Regions from separate parts of the Gorillibacterium sp. sgz306347 genome, predicted to be linked through region 1. Evidence: riboswitches for the same ligand, from Rfam matches in the RefSeq annotation. Region 1 holds a riboswitch; each other region holds the start of a gene.
The links. Region 1 has a riboswitch for cyclic di-GMP ahead of AC6I6H_RS04585 (TolB family protein). Riboswitches for the same ligand answer to the same signal wherever they lie in the genome.

Region 2: it holds a riboswitch for cyclic di-GMP, as region 1 does, so the genes downstream of both, AC6I6H_RS17060 (chemotaxis protein CheX) here and AC6I6H_RS04585 (TolB family protein) in region 1, are expected to answer to the same signal.
Region 3: it holds a riboswitch for cyclic di-GMP, as region 1 does, so the genes downstream of both, AC6I6H_RS16990 (fibronectin type III domain-containing protein) here and AC6I6H_RS04585 (TolB family protein) in region 1, are expected to answer to the same signal.
Region 4: it holds a riboswitch for cyclic di-GMP, as region 1 does, so the genes downstream of both, AC6I6H_RS17570 (transglutaminase domain-containing protein) here and AC6I6H_RS04585 (TolB family protein) in region 1, are expected to answer to the same signal.

What each region holds. Positions count from the first base shown of each region.
Region 1 covers NZ_JCAPET010000005.1:55,534-60,367, forward strand. The annotation lists gene AC6I6H_RS04580 (DEAD/DEAH box helicase family protein) at 1-1,966, shown strand, start outside; cyclic di-GMP riboswitch class I at 2,116-2,227, shown strand; gene AC6I6H_RS04585 (TolB family protein) at 2,282-3,295, shown strand; gene AC6I6H_RS04590 (RHS repeat-associated core domain-containing protein) at 3,345-4,834, shown strand, end outside.
Region 2 covers NZ_JCAPET010000036.1:9,202-14,035, reverse strand. The annotation lists gene uvsE (UV DNA damage repair endonuclease UvsE) at 1-216, shown strand, start outside; gene AC6I6H_RS17065 (inositol monophosphatase family protein) at 394-1,251, shown strand; cyclic di-GMP riboswitch class I at 1,377-1,465, shown strand; gene AC6I6H_RS17060 (chemotaxis protein CheX) at 1,540-1,998, shown strand; gene AC6I6H_RS17055 (glycoside hydrolase family 94 protein) at 2,288-4,723, opposite strand.
Region 3 covers NZ_JCAPET010000035.1:22,943-27,776, reverse strand. The annotation lists gene AC6I6H_RS16990 (fibronectin type III domain-containing protein) at 1-3,247, opposite strand, end outside; cyclic di-GMP riboswitch class I at 3,293-3,390, opposite strand; gene AC6I6H_RS16985 (Vat family streptogramin A O-acetyltransferase) at 3,892-4,530, opposite strand.
Region 4 covers NZ_JCAPET010000038.1:39,915-44,748, reverse strand. The annotation lists gene AC6I6H_RS17575 (class D sortase) at 37-726, shown strand; cyclic di-GMP riboswitch class I at 1,768-1,849, shown strand; cyclic di-GMP riboswitch class I at 1,905-1,988, shown strand; gene AC6I6H_RS17570 (transglutaminase domain-containing protein) at 2,003-2,815, shown strand; gene AC6I6H_RS17565 (BMP family lipoprotein) at 3,091-4,227, shown strand; gene AC6I6H_RS17560 (ABC transporter ATP-binding protein) at 4,321-4,834, shown strand, end outside.

The sequences.
Region 1 (4,834 bases):
GCTTTGCCCGCATCAGGATTATATTTTTCTGACCGAGCCCAATGAAGCGGAATACGGCCCCCTGCGGGAGTTCCGCCGAAACGCCGCCCGTTTGAAGCAGGAGCTGCTGCTCGACCCCGCCATTCGGGAAGCGGTCGGCAGCCATCCGTGGATAGTTCGGACGGAAGAGCATTTGGAGGAGGCGTTGACGGCTCCCGGGTATTTTTCCAGTCTGGTGATCTACTTGAAGGCTGCGGGGCTTCCCGGCTGGCCCCTGGCGGCGAAAGCGCTGGGCGTGGAAGGCGAAGAAGTGCCGCCTTTGACGGACGAATGGGCCGGGGAGCTGTTGACCGGGCTGTTGTACCGGGACAAGCGAATGGATGAGGAAAACCCGGCGCTGAAGGAGTGGCGCGGAAAGCTGCGGGCCATCGGGGCGGCCGAAAAGCGCCGGGTTTCGTTCCGCTCCACCCCCGCTTTCGACCGGATGCTGACGCAGAGCGCCTCAAAGCTGCATGGCATCGGCGAAATTGTCTCCTTCGAGCAGAACCTGCTGAAGGAGGACCTGCGCCTGGTGGTGCTGGCCGATTACATCCGCAAAGACAGCTTTCCCGGGGCGGGCGGGGGGGCGCCTCCGCTTAACCGGCTCGGGGTCGTGCCCGTCTTCGAGCTGCTGCGCCGCCGCGAGGAGGTGAGCGCGCCGCTCGGCATCCTGTGCGGATCGCTTGCCGTCCTGCCGAGGACCGCGTGGCCGCTGGCACACGACGGCGCGTATGTCGAGCTCGACCTTCGGGGCGCTCCGCTTTCCCAACTGGTGGCTGTGGTTACCGAAGTGTTCGAGCGGGGCGGCATCCGGATTTTGATCGGAACGGCCGCTCTGTTGGGGGAAGGCTGGGACGCGCCGTGCCTCAATGTGCTTGTCCTGGCGTCCTACGTCGGCTCTTTTATGCTCTCCAATCAAATGCGGGGGCGCGCGATCCGCACGCAAAAAGACAACCCCGCCAAAACCGGCGCCATTTGGCACCTCGCCTGCGTGGATACGGAGCAGCCGGACGGGGGACGGGACCTCGTTTCGCTCAGCCGCCGCTTCCGCTCGCTGGTCGGGCTTTCCGTGACGCGGGAAACCATTGAATCCGGCATCGGACGGATGGACCTGCAAACGGACCGGTATACGTCCGGCTGGCTGAGCGGGCAAAACCGGAGCACCTTTGAACGGGCCCGGCAGCGCGCCCGCCTGCGTGAACGGTGGGAGGCGGCGCTGGTGCTCCACGAGGGAATGAACGAACAGCTGGTCTCCACGGAGGAGACGGTTCCCCGCCCGTACTATTTTGGGCAAACCGTCAAAGCCCTGCTGCTGTGGGCGGCGTCCGCCGGGCTGTTCGGTCTCTTGGAGGCGCTCCTCGAGCCGCGGCTTGTTTTCGGGGATATGCCGGCCGGTGTGAAGCTTGCTTTGATCGCGCTGGCTGGAGCGCTTCCGGCGTTGCCGTCCCTGGTAAAGGGCGTACGGCTGTATCTCCGGCATCATTCACCGGGCAAAAGCATTCGGCTGGCGGGAGAAGCCGTCTATGAATCCCTCTATGCGATGAAGCTTGTGAAGCCTGAACCGGGCCGCCACCGCATCCAGGCGGAGGAAGCCGGAGACGGCGGCGTGGTTTGCCGGATGGAGGGAGGAACCGCTCAAGAGCAGACGCTTTTTCTTCAGGCCCTTCAGCAGCTTCTCGAGCCGGTGCAAAACCCCCGGTATTTGCTTTACCGCGAGTCCCGGTCTTTTCTTGGAAGGCGCCGCGACTATTATGCCGTGCCGGAAGAGATCGGCCGGAGAAAGGAAGACGCGGAGCGGTTTCATGCGCTGTGGGCCAAGAAGATCGGTCCGGCGGAGCTGATCTATACCCGCACGGCCGAAGGCCGGAAACGGCTTCTGGCCGCAAGAGCGAAAGCGATGTCCGCCGCCTTTCTCGACAAAACGGAGCGAATCAGCGTTTGGCGCTGACAAAACCGGAACGAGGTCCTCAAAAGGACTTTCGTCCCGGTTTTTGCTTTTTCTTGAAGAGAAGATTCAACTTTCCATTCCAAAAGCCGATAGAACCAATAGGCCGCAGCGCCACCACGAATGACCTACATAGCGGACTGAAATCAAGTTGGAATCAAAGGCAAATCCGTCGAAAGGCGGAGACGCAAAGCCACGGGCCTAAGCCGCATTGCCGCCCTCCCAAGCGGGGGTTGCAAGCGGGACGGCAGCCGGGCCGCTTCACGGGCTTGATTTTTTTGTGCCCGAAAACGGTCATACGAGGAGAGAAACAGAGGGATGAAATCGAAACAACAGATTGTGCTGGCGGTTATCTTGCTCTTGGTCGCATCTTTATTCGCGGCTGCCGCCGAAAGCGGCGCGGCTTCGGTCACGTACAAGACACAGGACCGGAAAACCGCCGGGCAGGCGAGCGCGGCGGACGCTTCCGTGGCGGGGACCGGTTTGGTCTCGATCGCAAAGGACAAAGCCGGTCATCCGCAGGTCGAGTACCTGGATTTGAAAACGGGAGCAAAACAGACCCTTACGAAAACCGCCGCCCGCAAGCAAAGTCCGCAAGTAAGCGGTAATACCGTCGTTTGGTTTGACAAAGGGGAGCGCAGCAGCGGTTCGCTGTACTGGGACGTGTACGCCTACAACCTGAAGACCAAAAAAACGGCCCGGCTGAACGCCGTGGACGGTCCGCTCGGCAGCTTGTCGATCAGCGGCAATCACGTGGTCTGGAGCCGTTCGGATACGTCGACGATCTATCTGCTCGATCTGGCCTCGGGCGGGGAAGAAATGCCCGTGGAATCGGGGCGCCAGCCGGTTGTGGCCAAGGGAAAGGTCGCCTTTTTGACCGACGAGGGCGATGCCGCCCTGTACGATATTGCGGCGGGCACGACCCACAGCCTGAACATGAGCGCCTCGGGCTTTACGCTGAGCTGGTTTGCGTTTAACGGAACAGACGTGCTTGCCAAAGCGGCGGACAACAAGAGCCGGAGCAAGTACCTGCTTCTGAACACGTCGAATGCGGCCGCAAAACCGAAGGATTTGACCGCAGCGGGCGTCAAGAAGGCGGAATACGGCTTTTTGGCCATCGGAGACACGCAGGGTGCATGGATGGAAGCGGTGAACGGGAAAGTGCTGGTGCGGGGCGTCAATCTGAAGACCGGCGAGGTGTTCACGATCGGCGAATCCGCCAAAAACCGCACGTATATCGGGTACAGCGGCGACGAACTGGTGATGGCGGACGGCAAGGGAAACCTGTCCCTGCGCAAAATGGTCCGCACCCCGGCCGCGTCGGCGAAATAATGCCCGGCGGTCCCAAGCCCTTCCTATTCCAATCCAGAGGTGAGCACTTGTGCTGAAAAAGAGAACCAAGGCGTTTCTTAGCCTTTTATTAGCGGTCACGCTATTGCTGACCGGCATTCCGGTCGTGCCCGGCCTGGCCGTTACAAAAGTAAAGGCCGATACCCTGATCACCGTCAATCCGCCTCGCATTAACACGGCGGGCGGGTCCGGCGCGGACATTCATTTCAAGTTCGACGCTTCCGAGACGGCCAAAACGCATGACGTGCGCATCGCGATCTGCGTGCCGAACCCCGAAGGCGGTTACCCGATCGAGCAGGCGCTCATTCACGAGGGTACCTACCCGACCGTCGACGCGAACGGGGAGTATGTGGACAACGTGTACCATTGGGACGGCAAAATCGGCGGCAAGCCGCTGGACCCCGGCCAATACGTTATCAGTGTGATCCCGACGGATGTCCGAAGCGACAATTTCTACGGCGATATGGCATCCGTAGAGCTGTACCGCCCCGAGCAGGCGGCGAGCCCGGCGGCGGTCGGCTTTTTGCCGGGCGGCTCCGGCGGGCAGTATACGCTCGGAGGCAAAGCCGAGACCGGTTCGCAGATCCGGGTTAACGTTGCGGACGCAGTGGGCACTACACTGCAGGACGTGAACAAGCTCGCCGTTTCGGGCTCGGGCCTGTGGGCGACGAAGGTTACGCTGCCGGCGAACCGGATCGCCCATCTCACCGCGTTTGCCGCGAAGGAAGGCGTCGAGTCGCCCAGCTCGGACCTCATCCGCGTACTGCGCTACCAGAAGCCCTCCGGCAGTACGGTGAGCTGGTCTGCCGTAATCGGGTACTACTACAAAGCGGACTCTACGTCTTATTTGACGCAAAAGCTGAAAGAAGTCGCCGCATACAACACCCTTTCCGGGGCAACGGCGCTCAAGTCGGCCGATGAAGCGCCGGCCGAGCTGCTGCTGCCGGACCCGCTAACGGACGGAGCGCTGCCGGCTGCGGCGCTGGCGCAGTTCACGCCTGCGGCCATTGCGGCCCGAGAGGCTTCGCCCCTTGGCGAAAGGGGCGGAGCGGGCGGCCCCATTGATCTGGCTACCGGCGAGTTCGTTTATCAAGCGGGCAACCTGTCTCTTGGCTCGGTGATTCCGGTCGATTTCAGCTTGTCCAAGCGCAGCATGGACAGCTTCGCAGGCGCGCCTGGCGCGGGCTGGCATCATTCCTACGAATGGCGGCTGCAAGCCGGTGCGGACGGCAAAGCCGTGCTTTTGCCTCCGGACGGCTCCCGTCTGGAATTCATCCCGCTCGGCGGCGGGGCTTACCTCTCTCCGCGCGGCTCGGAATACGAGCTCACGCAAAGTTCCGGCCAGGGGTATGCCCTCACGGACCGGTCGCAAACGGTATACCGCTTTGACATGGACGGACGGTTATCGTCGATTACCGACCGCAACGGCAACGCGCTTACGCTCTCCTATACCGGCAGTGAGCTGACCAGCATCGCGGTTCCCGGCATGTCGCTGGCGCTCTCTTATGAAGGCGGCCGCCT
Region 2 (4,834 bases), on a different contig from region 1:
TCGAGCCCGAAATCGGAGTCCGATATGCGGGCGCATGCCGATTATGTAGATCCCGGTCCGCTGCTGGAGTTTTTCCGCCGGGTAGCGGAAGGCACCCCCCGGCTGGACGTAATGATCGAAGCCAAGCAAAAGGACGGAGCTTTGTTTCGGCTTATGGACGAGCTGACAAAGATGGAGGGCGTCCGGCGCCTGGACGGCGCGTCCGTCGAGGTTTAAGCCGGGCGGGCGGCGGACGGGCCGCGGCATGGCAGCCGGATAGCCGGGGGCCATGCCTTTTCCGTTTTGCGGGTTTGTCAGGAGTAACGATAATTTTTGGCTACTGCTCCGTGGTTTTTCCCGGGGAACTCTTTTATACTAAATGAAACGCAAAACTACCGGAAATGAGTGATCCTTTTGGCAGACCAACCGAACGTGCATTTTTCCCCGAGCGGCAAAAGCTATACGGCCGTCGCCATCAACACGGCGGCGAAGGCGGGAGAATGGATCAAAAGCAAGCTGGGCGCCTTCACCTCGCTTCAGGTAAAGACCTCGCAGCACGACCTGGTGACGGAGATTGACAAAGGGTCGGAAAAGCTGATCAAAAATTTGATCCTGACGCATTTCCCGACGCATTCGTTTTTGGGGGAGGAAGGCGTGGAGCCCGGTCCCCTGGCCTCCGCCAAGGCGCTGGAGGAAGCAAGCTCCGCGGAATACCTGTGGATTGTCGATCCGATCGATGGAACGACCAATTTTGTGCATACGTTTCCCTTTTATTCGGTTTCCATCGCCCTAGCCTATAAAGGACAAGTTATCGTAGGTGTGGTTTATGACCCGTCGCGGGATGAGCTGTTTGTAGCCGAAAAGGGGAAAGGCGCCTATCTTCGCGGGCGGCCGATCCGGGTGGCGGAAGAGAGCACCCTGGCCACGAGCCTGGTTGCCACCGGCTTTCCGACCGACCGCAGTCTGGCCGAAGCCAACATGAGAGGACTTACGGCCATGGTTCCAAAGGTGCGCAATGTCCGCAACGGCGGCTCTGCCGCCCTTCATTTGGCCTATGTCGCGTCGGGACGCCTGAGCGCTTTTTGGGAAGTAAACCTCAATGCCTGGGATCTGGCGGCCGGCGCTCTCCTGGTGCAGGAGGCGGGCGGACGGATCAGCGATACCCGGAACACCGACTATCATCTCGGCGTCCGGCATGTCGCTGCCACAAACGGTCATATTCACGACGAACTGATTTCGGTTCTCCAGGAAGCCGATGCGACCGGCTACTAGGAAAGAAGTCTCTCAAATGCTGAAGATTTGTAAAATTGTGTCGGGCTCTGCCTTGTGCTATTGCTAATTATTGCTTGGGACCTTATACTTGTAATATCGACAAGGACTGTGGTCCTAACAGCAGATAGCGATAAGGGCAAACCCGCCGAAAGACGGGGACGCAAAGCCTCGGGCCTAAAGGAACAGAAACTCCCATGGCAGCCGGGTTGCCGAACAACATGTTGCGAACTTGTTGGGATGACCGGTATCGCTTGATTCGCAGATTTTTTTGGGAGTGAGGCGAGGAAAATGCAGGCAGAGTACATCAACCCGTTTCTAATGTCTTCCTGCACGGTTATCGAATCGTTGATTCAGGTGAAGCCGACGCTGGGAGAATTGAAGATCAAACTCATTGAGATGCAGGACAATCACGTCTGGCTCAAAATCGGCATTGTGGGCGGAATGACCGGGGACATCCTGTTCGGCTTTCCCGAACCGGTTGCGCTGAAGATCGCCTCCGCCATGATGGGCGGTTACGCTCTGACAGAGTTTGACGAAATCAGCCGCAGCGCCATCTCCGAGCTGGGCAACATGATCAGCGGCAATGCAAGCACCCTTTTGTATAACCAGGGCATTGTCGTCGACATTACGCCGCCGTTTTTTATGGAAACCGGCAACTTGCCCGGCAACGGCAAGCTGAAGTCGATGGCGATTCCGCTGAATCTTCAATCCTACGGGCAATTTGATATTTACGTGGTCGCGGTTTAACCGCCCGGCAGCCCGTAATCCGTAACCCGGCATCCCTCTCCCGCAGGCGGAGAGGATTTTTTTTGCCCGGAGCAAATGGGCCATTCGCGAAAAGGAATGGCTACGCCCCGAGTAAAAAGGAATCGTAACCTGCATCAGGGGCGTAAAGAGTGCGTTCCGCATGCAGGGGCGCATTGTCTGAGCGGATCGCAGGAGTGCGAGGGAAGTACACAGCCGCTACGGAAAACAAAAAAACCGGCATCCTGCCCAATAAGGGCGGAATGCCGGTTTTGCTGTTTCCGGAATCGGCTTAGCCGAGGACGACTTCCACCTGATGGGTGCCGCCATCGCCGATAACCGGCAGGATGTTGCCTTCGATTTCCTTGCCGTCTACCGTTACCTTGGCCACGCCTTTTTGGACATGGTTCGGGTTCGACACTTTGATTTCAAACGTGTCGCCGCGGAAGACGCGGGTAATCGTGTAACCGTCCCATGCCTGCGGAATGCAGGGGTCTACCATCAGCCCGTCAAACTCCGGCTTGATGCCGAGAATCGCCTGGGTAATGGCGACGAAGTTCCAGGAGGCCGTGCCGGTCAGCCAGGAGTTCTTGGCTTCGCCGTGGCGAACCGCGTCGCGTCCGGCGATCATTTGCGAGTAGACGTACGGCTCCATGCGGTGCAGGTCGCTGATCTCTTCGCGGTATGCCGGTGCAATCTTGCTGTACACCTCGAACGCGCGGTCGCCGCGGCCGACAACCGTTTCCGCGATCATGATCCACGGGTTGTTGTGGCAGAAAATCCCGGCGTTTTCTTTGTAGCCCGGGGGATAGGAAGAGATTTCGCCCAGGTTGATGTAGTACTTGGAATAAGGCGGCTGCTGCAGCACGATGCCGTGCTTGGTTTCGAGCTTCTCGACGACGGAATCGAGGGCTTTTACGGCGTCGCCCGTTTCCACCCCGATGCCGGCCATGACGCACATGCCTTGCGGCTCAATGAAGATTTGACCTTCTTCGCATTCCTTCGAACCGATCTTGTCGCCGAAGTGGTCGTAGGCGCGGAGGAACCAGTCTCCGTCGAAGCCGTGCTTCATGGTCGTTTCTTTCATGCCGTTGATGAGGGCTTCCGCTTCGGCGGCGTCCTTATCCAGGCCGCGGCGGCGGCAGAGCTCGATATAGTCGGGGCCTACGAACACGAACAGGCCGGCGATGAACACGGATTCCGCCACTTTGCCTTCAATGTTCTCCGTCGTCTGGAACGATTCGCCCGGCGTGTTGGAGAAGCAGTTCAGGTTCAGGCAGTCGTTCCAGTCGGCGCGGCCGATCAGCGGCAGCCCGTGCGGCCCGAGGTTGTTCGGCACGTGGTAGAAGGAGCGCTTCAGGTGCTCGAACAGGGTAGCGGTGTTGTCCGGGTCGTTGTCGAACGGAACTTGCTCGTCCAGGATGCTGAAGTCGCCGGTTTCCTTCACGTAAGCGGCGGTTCCGCTGATCAGCCACAACGGGTCATCGTTAAAGCCGATGCCGACTTCGGTGTTGCCGCGTTTCGTGAGCGGCTGGTATTGGTGATACGCGCTGCCGTCCTCGAATTGGGTGGCGGCGATATCGAGAATCCGCTCGCGGGCCCGTTCCGGAATCTGGTGAACGAAGCCGAGCAGGTCCTGGTTGGAATCGCGGAAGCCCATGCCGCGGCCGATGCCGGATTCGAAATAGGAGGCGGAGCGGGACATGTTGAACGTAACCATGCATTGATACGGATTCCAGATGTTGACCATCCGGTTCAGCTTTTCGTCGCCGCTTTGGATCATGTATTTCGAGAGCAGGTTGTTCCAGTAGGAAGCGAGCTCGGCCAGGGCGGCGTCCACGTCTTCGTCCTTCGCGAACCGGGCGATCATGGCTTCCGCGCGGGTCTTGTTGATGACGCCGAGGGATTCCCATTTCTCTTCCTGCGGGTTTTCAACATAGCCGAGAATGAAGATGAAGGTTTTCTCTTCGCCGGGCGCGAGGGAGATGTCCAGGCTGTGCGAGCCGACCGGATACCAGCCGCTGGCGACGGAATTGGACGATTTGCCGGCGGCCACCGCTTGCGGGTTATCCAGGCCGTTGTAAGCGCCGAGGAACGTGTCGCGGTCGGTGTCAAAGCCGGTTACCGGCGCGTTTACGGAATAGAACGCAAAATGGTCGCGGCGCTCGCGGTACTCGGTTTTGTGGTAGATGACCGAATCCTTCACTTCCACCTCGCCGGTGCTCAGGTTGCGCTGGAAGTTGGTCATGTCGTCGTAAGCGTTCCAGAGGCAGAACTCGGCAAACGAGAAAAGGGTAACCTTCTTGTCCGCATTCGATGTATTGCTGACGGTCAGCTTGTGGACTTCGCCGTTGTAGCCGAGCGGCACGAAAGCGAGCTGGTTGACTCGGATTCCGTTGCGTTCGCCGGTGATCGAGGTATAGCCGAGACCGTGGCGGCATTCATAGAAGCTGAGCTCCTTCTTGACCGGCATCCAGCCCGGCGTCCAGAAGTCCCCTTGGTCATGCAGGTAATAGTAGCGGCCGCCGTTGTCCAGCGGGATGTTGTTGTAGCGGTAGCGCGTCAGACGGCGCAGGCGGGCGTCGCGGTAAAAGCTGTAGCCGCCGGCGGTGTTGGAAATGAGCCCGAAGAAGTTTTCATTCCCCAAATAGTTGATCCAAGGATGCGGGGTTTGCGGCGTGTTGATGACGTATTCCTTCCGTGCGTCGTCAAAAAATCCGAATTTCAACAAACACAACTCCTCTCATGATAGAAAGCTGGGGGGTGGAGCGTTTATAAACGCGCGTTCACGACGCGCGCGGGATGAACCCCTTGCGGGGGCATCTTCGGCGGAGCGCCC
Region 3 (4,834 bases), on a different contig from region 1:
ACAGACCGCGCACCCGGTACACATGCCAGGAGTACGGTTCCAGTCCTTCATGAACATAATGAGGGGCTCCGCCGAGCTTGACCGGTTCTCCGTCCACCAGCAGCTCGTATCCGTCCGCTCCCTCGACCGGCGTCCAGGACAGATCAATGGAAGTCAGATGCGGAACCGCCGTCAGCTTTTCCGTTTGCCCCATGGCGGTTTGTCTTTCGATTGGCGCGCTCCATGCGCCCGCGCCGCTCTTGTTGCGGGCCCGAACCCGATAAGCATGCTCCGTAAAAGGCTTCAAGCTTCGGTGCGTGTAAGCCGTTTGCAGCCCGACGGACACCACTTTGCCGTCCGCCTCCACATCATAGCCGACCGCCCCTGCAACGACGTCCCAGGTGAGCTGCACCTCCGTGCTGGTGGCCTCGGCCCGTAGGTTCCCCGGAACGCCGGGCCGGGTGGAAACGCTGATGGATTCGGACCAGGCGCCGACGGCAGCGCTGCTTTTGGCGCGGACCCGGTAACTGTGCTCGGAATTGAGGGCCAGGCCGGAATGGACATAAACGGGCGTTTCCCCGATTTCCACAACTTCGCCATCCGCCTCGAGCTCATAGCCGATGGCTCCCGGAACCACCTCCCACGAAAGCGTCACTTGGCTGCCGGAAGGATCGCCGCTCAAATGCTTCGGCGTTTCCGGCGGGGTCACGACTGTGACGGCTTCGCTCCAGCCGCTTACGCCATCCCCGTTTTCGCCGCGCACGCGGTACGTATGGCTGCTGTTGGGCGCAAGCTCCGTATGGTAAAACGATGTCCCGGTGATGTTCTCGTACAGAAGGCCGTCCGCCTCCAGGTCGTAAGAAACCGCACCGGAAACGGCGTCCCAGGTCAGCTTCACCGAATCCGGCAGGGCGGCGCCTTTTAAATGCTTGGGCGAAGCGATAACGGTCGACTTAACCAGCAGCTTGCTCCATTTACCGGGACCGCTGCTGTTTTTGGCCCGCACCCGGAACGTCTTCTGCATGTTGGCGTTCAAATTGCTTTCCGTATAAGACGTGTTCTCGCCCACATCGACAACGGAATCGTTGACTTCGACTTCATATCCCGTAGCTCCGGTGACTTCCTGCCAATTGACCGTGATGCTGTCGGTCGTAGACTTGAGCTGAATCTTTTCCGGAATCTCGGGAAGGGTCCAGAATTCGGAGACAGGCGACCACGGCCCCTTCAGGTCTTCGCTGAAGGCGCGGATCCGATAGCGGTGATTCGTCCCCGGTTCAAGGCTGTCAAAGCGGAAGGTCATCTCCTGTCCGAGCACGGTGATCCGGCCGTCAAATTCAATCTCATAGCCGTCCGCGTTCAATACCGGCACCCAAACCAGCACCGCCTGCGTTTCGGTTACGCTGTGCGAGCCGGCTGGCGCCGCGAAAGGCTCCAGTTGACCCCGCGGGACAAGCTCCCGCGCCTGTTCTTCGCTCTGCCAGTAAAGCTTTGCTTGCGGGGCGCCTTGTTTATGGATGTATTCCATACGCAAATCGTACGCTTTGCCCGCTTCCAGCTGCAGAACCCCTTCCCGCTGCCCTTGTCCGGTATCGGCGAGCAGGACCTGGTTGACCCACAGCTTTACGCTTTCCCCGGAGACGGCTTCAAAACGGTACGTGCCGGAATAACGCGGCTCTACCCGACCGGACCAGACTACTGAAAAATCGTTGTCGCCAAAGCCGGGACCGGTTAACCGGGGAACCGATTCCAGGTCGATATTGCGGTCAAGGCGCACAATGCGGGTTCCCGAAAAATCCGGGTTGCTGTAATACTCCGCCTTTAGCCCGTACAGCGTGTATTTGAGTTGCGTTTCGCCCGCCCCTGCGTCCCCGGTTACGATAATCGGCGTCCGGTTGGAGATCAGATTTCCGCCCGCCGCAAACACCCCGCCAGTATGAATTTCCAAATGGTTATTTACGCTTATGTTATCCCGCACCAATAAGTCCGCCCGGCGAATAATCAAACGGGCCGTCTGGTTGTTTGAGACAATCTCCCCAACCGTCATTTCATTGGCAATTTCCATCCGAACCGTTGTATTGATGTCGAGTTGGCCGGAAACCGCAAGCTCGCCGGCATTTACGGTCAAGCTCCCGTTGTTATAGGTCAGTTTGCCGGCATAAAGCTTTCCGGCCACCTCGACGGCGGAATCCTGATTCAAGTGAAACGCGCCGCCCACCGTCAAATCGCCCGATGCGCCGCTGACCGAAGGCACCGCGTGAAGGGACAGCCGCAGCGGAGCATTTGCGTTCAGGTCCGATTTCAGTTGCAGCGAGCCGTAAACAACCAGGTCAAGACTCCGGTTGGTGTTGATGCTGTCCAGAATAAGGTGGACCGGCTTCTCCGGGCTGCCGAAGGTCGCTCCTTTGTCCAGGTTCAATTGTCCCGCTTTGACAGCCGCCACCGGTCCTTTTGCCGCTGCAATCGCTGCCTGAATCGACGCGATGTCGTTCCCGCCGGCCGGAACGGCGGTCTGCTCCAGCGCTTGGCGCGCGGCTGCCGCCGCCTCCGCTTTCCCGGTCAAGTACCGGGCGATTTCCTCCCGCAATCCGTCCACTTCTATGTATGCCGGCGCAAAATGTTCATTGATGACGGAGCCGGACAACAGAAGGTGGTTTCCCTGCACCTTGTTCTCAACCGCGGGGAGCGAAATCTGCGGTTTTTGCAGCTTTTTGTCCACGCGCACCGCTTTGGCTAGGGTCAGACAGTTCAGGACGGTTCGCGCTTCGCTGTCCGTTCCCTGGTTAAGAGTCAAAACCCCGTCGGAAACGGCAACGGTTTTTTTGACCGTAGCATGCTGGCCGGCCTCCAGAGGAAAACCTTCCAGCAGGGCGAAGCCTTCGGCAAAGAGCGTGTTGCGGCTTTCGTAAACCGCATCTCCCACCGTGACGCTGATCTCATAGCTGCCATTCTCCACCTGGATGCCCCATTCGCCTCCCGGCAGCAGCCGCACACTGTTGTCGATGCCGGGATCGCCGTACGTGCTGGTTGTTACGGTCTGCTCCTCGTGCGGCATATTCCACCCGTACACATGGCCGTTCTGCTCTCCGTAAAGCTTCCCGTAATCGGGAAGGTAGCCGGTATAGGCCGGGATTTCGCCGGGCTGAAAGCTGACGCGAAGAAGGCTTCCCCCTGTAGCCTCCGCATAGGCCCCCTGCACCGATGGAAGCACGAGGGAGAAAATCAACAACAAACTGACGAGCCTTGCCATAATCCTGCCTCTGTTCGACATAAGTCCCCTCCATCTCTCCACTAAAAAAAAGCAAGCCAAAGAGACTGCGGCAACCCGGCTGTCATCCCTTCTTTCCAAAGGAAAAAGGATTAGACCCGTGGCTTTGCGTCCCCGACTTTCGTGCGGGTTTGCCTTTATCGATCACTTGACTTGCTTCCAACTGCCTATATATGGCAGAAATAGCTAGTAGGATAATTCCATATTCCTATTTCGATTTCCTTCATAAAATTAGGTATAAATTGTGAACGTGTAAAATTATGTCGTTTTTTAGGATTACTTTAGTCATATAGAGATTATCAGGAGAAAAAGGGAGCAATATGGGCGTCCGAACGTTGCCTCGGCATGAAAAGGCCGCTCCCTATACGGCGGGAACGGCTTATCAATGCTATGAACGTTCGTTGGAAGCGATAAGCGGGTTCCACGATGAGCTTCCTGATAAAGCGGTCTATTTCACGAGTGCAGCGTGGCTGAGCAAGGATTTCGGCAACAATTTGAGTTGGACAAAGCACCAACTTATTTTCAGAGCCTCCCCGAGTCGGGACAAACGGTGCTGCTGTGGAACTTCGCACTGCTCCCGAAAGGGGGCTTGCCAAACGAAGGCTGCGCCGACTGCCAGAACGTCTTTAACGTCCAGAAGCTCTCCGTCAGCCATTCAAGCTCCGAATCCGGTCTAGGTCGCCGCTGCACAGAACCTCCAGATGCGCATAAATCTTTTCCGGCGGCCAATCCCACCACGCCAGCTTCAGCAAATGGGCGATGAGCTCGTCGTCGAACCGCTTGCGGATGATCCGGCCCGGATTCCCGCCTGCGATGTGATAGGGCGGAACGTCACGGGTCACGACGGCGTTCGCCGCAATAATGGCCCCGTCGCCGATGTGGACCCCCGGCATAATGGTGACGTTTTGCCCGATCCAGACATCGTTGCCGACAATCGTATCTCCCTTAAACGGAAGATCGTCCAGCGCCGGCATCGCTTTTTCCCAGCCCCCGCCCATGATGTTGAAAGGGTACGTGGTCGCCGAATTCATCCGGTGATTCGCCCCGTTCATTACAAATTCCACTCCTGCGGCGATCGCGCAAAACTTGCCGATGATCAGCTTGTCTCCGAGGAACTCGTAGTGATGCGTCACATGCTCTTCAAACCTTTCCGGGCCTTCCGGGTCGTCGTAGTACGTGTAATCCCCCACTTGGATGTTCGGGCGGGTGATGATGTTTTTGACAAAACAGATCCGGTTCAGTCCCTCCACGGGGTGAACCGCATTCGGATCCGGTCCGTATGGCATGGTCGTTTCCTCCTCCGCATTTTTAGTGACCGCTTTTCAAGCAAATAATTGCGACAGCCGCCAGGCACTTCCATTCTACCTGAAACCGTCCTCCCGCCTGCCGGAAAAAACCGTTATAACGAAACCGGTCAAAAAAAGAGAGGCGCCCGCGCCCCTCTCATTCAAACGGCGTGCTGCGGACCCGGCCCGTTTTGCGGTCCACCTCCAGCCGCATCCGCCCTTGCGGTATGCAATTTCCTGCCGCCATCGTCCAGCATTTCATCAGTAGAAATCACCGCTGTCTGATTGCCCAAATGATCTGCTT
Region 4 (4,834 bases), on a different contig from region 1:
TTACTCCTTTTCATAGCCTGGGAGGAGAAAACGCCAATGCCGCGAAAAGGCCGGATGCTGCGCATAGGTTCCTATATTCTGATCGCTATTGGTCTTGCGGTTATGCTTTACCCCAGGATCAGCGAGTGGAACGCGGACCGGGAACAGGCCCGGCTTTTGAAAGCAGCCGAGGAGATGGCGCAAAATCCCAGCACTTCCCACGCCCCGGTATCCCCTTCCGACGAATCCGCGCTGAGGGACGGGCTGCAGAATGTCTCCCGCCTTCTGGACGAAGGAGCAGGTGAAGACACCGGAGAGCAATTGACCGAACCGCAGCAGGATCAGGGGAAGGCGGAGCTTCTCGGTGTTGTTTCGATTCCCCGCATAGACGTCAAGCTTCCCATTCTGGAGGGAGCGACAAAAGCGAACATGGAGCGGTCCGCCGTTCATCTTTCCGAAACGACGCCGATTGGGGAGGTCGGAAACGCAGGCATAGCCGCTCATCGGGCGCGAACAAAAGGACGGTTGTTCAACCGGCTGGACGAGGTGCGGGAAGGCGATGAAATTCGGGTGGACGCAAACGGCCAAACCTATGTTTACCAGGTTTACAAGACATCGATCGTGGAGCCGGACGACGTCTCGGTCCTCAACCGCAACCATACCGACCGCCTGCTGACGTTGATTACCTGTGATCCGGTCGTCAACGCCACGCACCGCTTGATCGTTCACGCCAAACTCGTATCTTGAAAATGGAAGAGGGCAGAGGCGGCATTCCAGCTAACGCCGGATTCCGGAGCGGGAATGACACGGACATTTCGAATGATGCCAAAAGCCGGCCATTGAAAAAGGCGGGGTCCTGCCTCGCCCCATGTCTGCAATCCGCCCCCCCCTTCTATGACGTGCATATCAGCCATTACGAACTGAACCCGGGTGAATCCGGGTTTTTTTGTGGTTTTTCCTGTTTCCCGGAATACCGCTTGCCCCGAAAAGAATCCGGGGAAAGCGGGCGCTTAGGAGGCTTGCATATGAGAAGGTAAACGGGGATAGCGTGAAGGAAAATGAAACGGCCATGGGGCCCTTCTGTTCGGTGCCGCTCCACCGCCGTGCGCTAACGGTTGCTACAGCGCTTATTTGCGCAAAAATCGGCCTTTTTTACGGCTAACGGTTGCCACGGCGCCTATTTCGCAAAATCACGGGCCAAAACAAACAAAAAACCGAAAATAAGCCCTGTGGCAACCGTTACAAATTGAAAGCCCCTTTTTTGAAGCAAATAGCCTCTGTGGCAACCGTTAGCCCTCCAAGCTCACCTCCGAGACATCACATACTGTGAAAATTACGGGAAGGAGATTAGCTCGGGGCTAAAATAGCCATCGGACGGCTCAAAAGGAGGCGTATGGGAGAACGAGTCTCAGCCATCGCTACCGTCAAGAGCGGCGACGGCTGCCGTTCCCGCATTTTCAGGCGTGTTTTTATTCGGGTAAAGCATATGTTGAAAAGAGGCTTGCCGACTACCGCCCAGTTAATAGCCCGCCTGTCCGGTAGCAAATGCTTAAACGGGCGGCTATGCTAGCCGGATCGTCTATCAGCCTCTTTCAAGGAATAGATTTGGAGCCGTTTCATCTTCCGTTGTTTTCCGGTAAATAGCGCAAATAGCAGCGCCGCGTAGAATTTAGGCAGCATGAGAGGACTACGATTCTTCCGAAAACCGGAGCAAATGTTTCTGAAAAATTTGACGAAAAGCCTTGATTCTTTCTCATTTTCTGGTAAACTAGTACTAGTAAAAGCTTACACGATAAATGGCAAACCTATCGAAAGGTAGGGACGCAAAGCTACAGGGCCTTCCCCCCGGGGGTGGCAGCCAGCTACCGAATGGACAGGCTTTTTTTGTTGCATTCCATCGGCTTCACATTTATCGGATAAAGCTAACCACGACAAGGCAAACCTGCCGAAAGGCAGGGACGCAAAGCTACAGGGCCTGTCCCCTCCGGGGGTGGCAGCCAGCTACCGAAAAGGGGTTTTATCCATGCGTAAATTCATCCTGCCGTTTCTCTCTGCCATGGTATTGTCTCTCGGTCTTTCCGCATATGCGCCCGCTGCTGAAGCGGCTTCCAGCGCCTCGTGGCTGGACAAGTCCAATCTTCACCGCGGCGTCATTGCTGTAACCTATAACGCCGAAGCTTCGGTAAAAACCAAAGTGATGATCTCCAAAGACAAGAGCACCTACACGTACGATCTGCTGCCGGCCGAAGACAAGCAAGCGTTCCCGCTGCAATCCGGCAACGGCGAGTACAAAGTTTCGATTCTCGAGAACGTTTCGGGCAACAAATACCGTACCCTTTACAGCGACTCCGTCAAGGTTTCGCTGAGCAGCAGCTCGGCGGTTTATCTCAATTCCGTTCAAAACGTAGATTGGAAGAACGCAACGCAAGCCGTCAAGAAAGCAAAGGAACTGACGAAGAACCTGAAGACGGACGAGCAAAAGGCCAAAGCCATCTACAATTACATTGTGGCGAATGTCAAATACGACTACGAGCTGGCCAAAACGGTCAAGGGCGGCTACATTCCGGACATCGACAAAGTATTGGCCGACAAGAAGGCCATCTGCTACGGTTACTCGTCTCTGTATGCGGCCATGCTCCGCAGCGTCGGGGTTCCGACGAAGCTGGTTATGGGCCAATCCTCGCTGGTCGATGAATACCACGCCTGGAACGAAGTTCTCCTGAACGGCAAGTGGGTCATTGTCGACACCACGGTTGACGCCGGCTATAAACAAGGGAACCTGAAAACGTCCTTCGCCAAGAAAGCGTCCGACTATCAAGGGGCCAAAGTTTATTAAGAAGAAATTCCTCGACTACATTTACTGTGCGATAGCGCCGACCATCAAAACCCTTGCCTCCTCACATGGAGCGTGAGGGTTTTTCGAACGTTTTGGACACATTAAAGGAGAATGATCGCAATTCCGCCTCATGTAATCGTTTACCTTTCAAAAAAGGGTGGAAAAACGCGAAAAGTGGCTGAAAATCAGTTGAAACTGGCGGTTGTTTTGCTTATAGTTAGAACTGGACAAACCAATGGTTTCCCAATAATTCAGGATATCGGGGGCAATGACGAATGAAAAAAGGCTTTCTTGTATTAACCATCTTCGTGATGATGATGGGTCTTCTGGCAGCTTGCGGCACCAAGGAAAGCGCAAGTCCTTCCCCGTCGGCGACGGCTGGCGGAGCGGCTGCAACCACGGAACCTTCGGAAAGCGCACCGGCCGGAAACGCCGACTTCAAAGTGGGCATGGTTACGGATGCTGGCACCATCGACGACAAATCCTTCAACCAAGGCACCTGGGAAGGCATTGAAAAGGCAACCTCCGAATTCGGTCTGGAACACAAGTACCTGAAACCTACCGGTACGACGGAAGCCGACTACACCAAGGAAATCGGCAACCTGTACGATGCAGGCTTCAAGTTTATCGTAACGCCGGGCTTCAAATTCGAAACGGCGATCTTCAAAGCACAAGAGAAATACAAAGACGCAAAATTCGTTATCATCGACGGCGCTCCTCACAGCGGCGACAGCAAATACTCCGTTGCCGAGAACACCGTCGCGATTTTCTACGCCGAGCATGAATCCGGCTTCCTCGCCGGCGTCGCTGCCGCTCTCGAGCTGAAGGAAGGCGAAGCGGGCTTTATCGGCGGCATGGAAATCCCGGCCGTTCAGAAGTTCAACTGGGGCTTCCAGCAAGGCGTTGCATACGCAAACGAAAACCTTGGCACGAAGCTGAGCATCAAACCGGAAAACGTCGTTTACCAAGGCAGCTTTGACAACTCCGCCGCTGGCGGACAACTGGCCGCCCAAATGTACGACCGCGGCGTAAAAGTCATCTTCACCGCAGCCGGCGGCGTAGGCGTTGGCGCGATCAACGAAGCCAAAAACCGCGCAGGCCAAGCCTGGGTTATCGGGGTTGACGTTGACCAATACGCGGACGGCATCTACGAAGGCGAAAAATCGGTCATCCTGACCTCCGCTATGAAGAAAATCGACCAATCCGCTTACGACATGATCAAAGCGGAGCTGGACGGCGCGTTCCCGGGCGGACAAACCTTGACGTTTGACGCGAAGAACGACGGCATTGGCATTCCGGAAGAAAACCCGAACCTGAGCGCAGAAACGGTTGCCAAGGTCCAAGAAACCTTCGAGAAGCTGAAGGCTGGCGAAATCACGGTTGCTGCCGAAAAAGGCGACCTGATCAAGTAATTCAGACCGAAGCCAAAAAAAAGACGGGTTCCTCCGTCTTTTTTTTGGCTTGAAGTCGAAAAGGATACCATAACGAAAAAAGGGAGTCGTTGCATGGACTACGTAGTCGAGATGCACAACATCCGCAAAGAATTTCCCGGTGTCGTCGCCAACGACAACATTACGCTGACGCTGAAAAAAGGGGAAATTCACGCCCTCCTCGGCGAGAACGGGGCGGGCAAGTCAACCTTGATGAGCATCCTGTTCGGCATGTACCAGCCGGACCGCGGCACGATCAAGATCCGCGGCAAGGAAATGAAAATCGCCAACCCGAACGTCGCCAACGACCTGGGCATCGGTATGGTGCACCAGCATTTCAAGCTGGTTGAGAATTTTACCGTTACCGAAAACATCATTTTGGGCCAGGAAGTGAACCGGTACGGCGTGGTGCTGGACGTCAAGACGGCCGCCCGCCGGATCGAAGAGCTGTCCAAGCAGTACAGCCTGAACGTAGACCCCTATGCCAAAATTGAAGATATATCGGTCGGCATGCAGCAGCGTGTGGAAATCCTCAAGATGCTGTACCGCGACGCCGAAGTGCTTATTTTTGACGAACCGACGGCAGTCC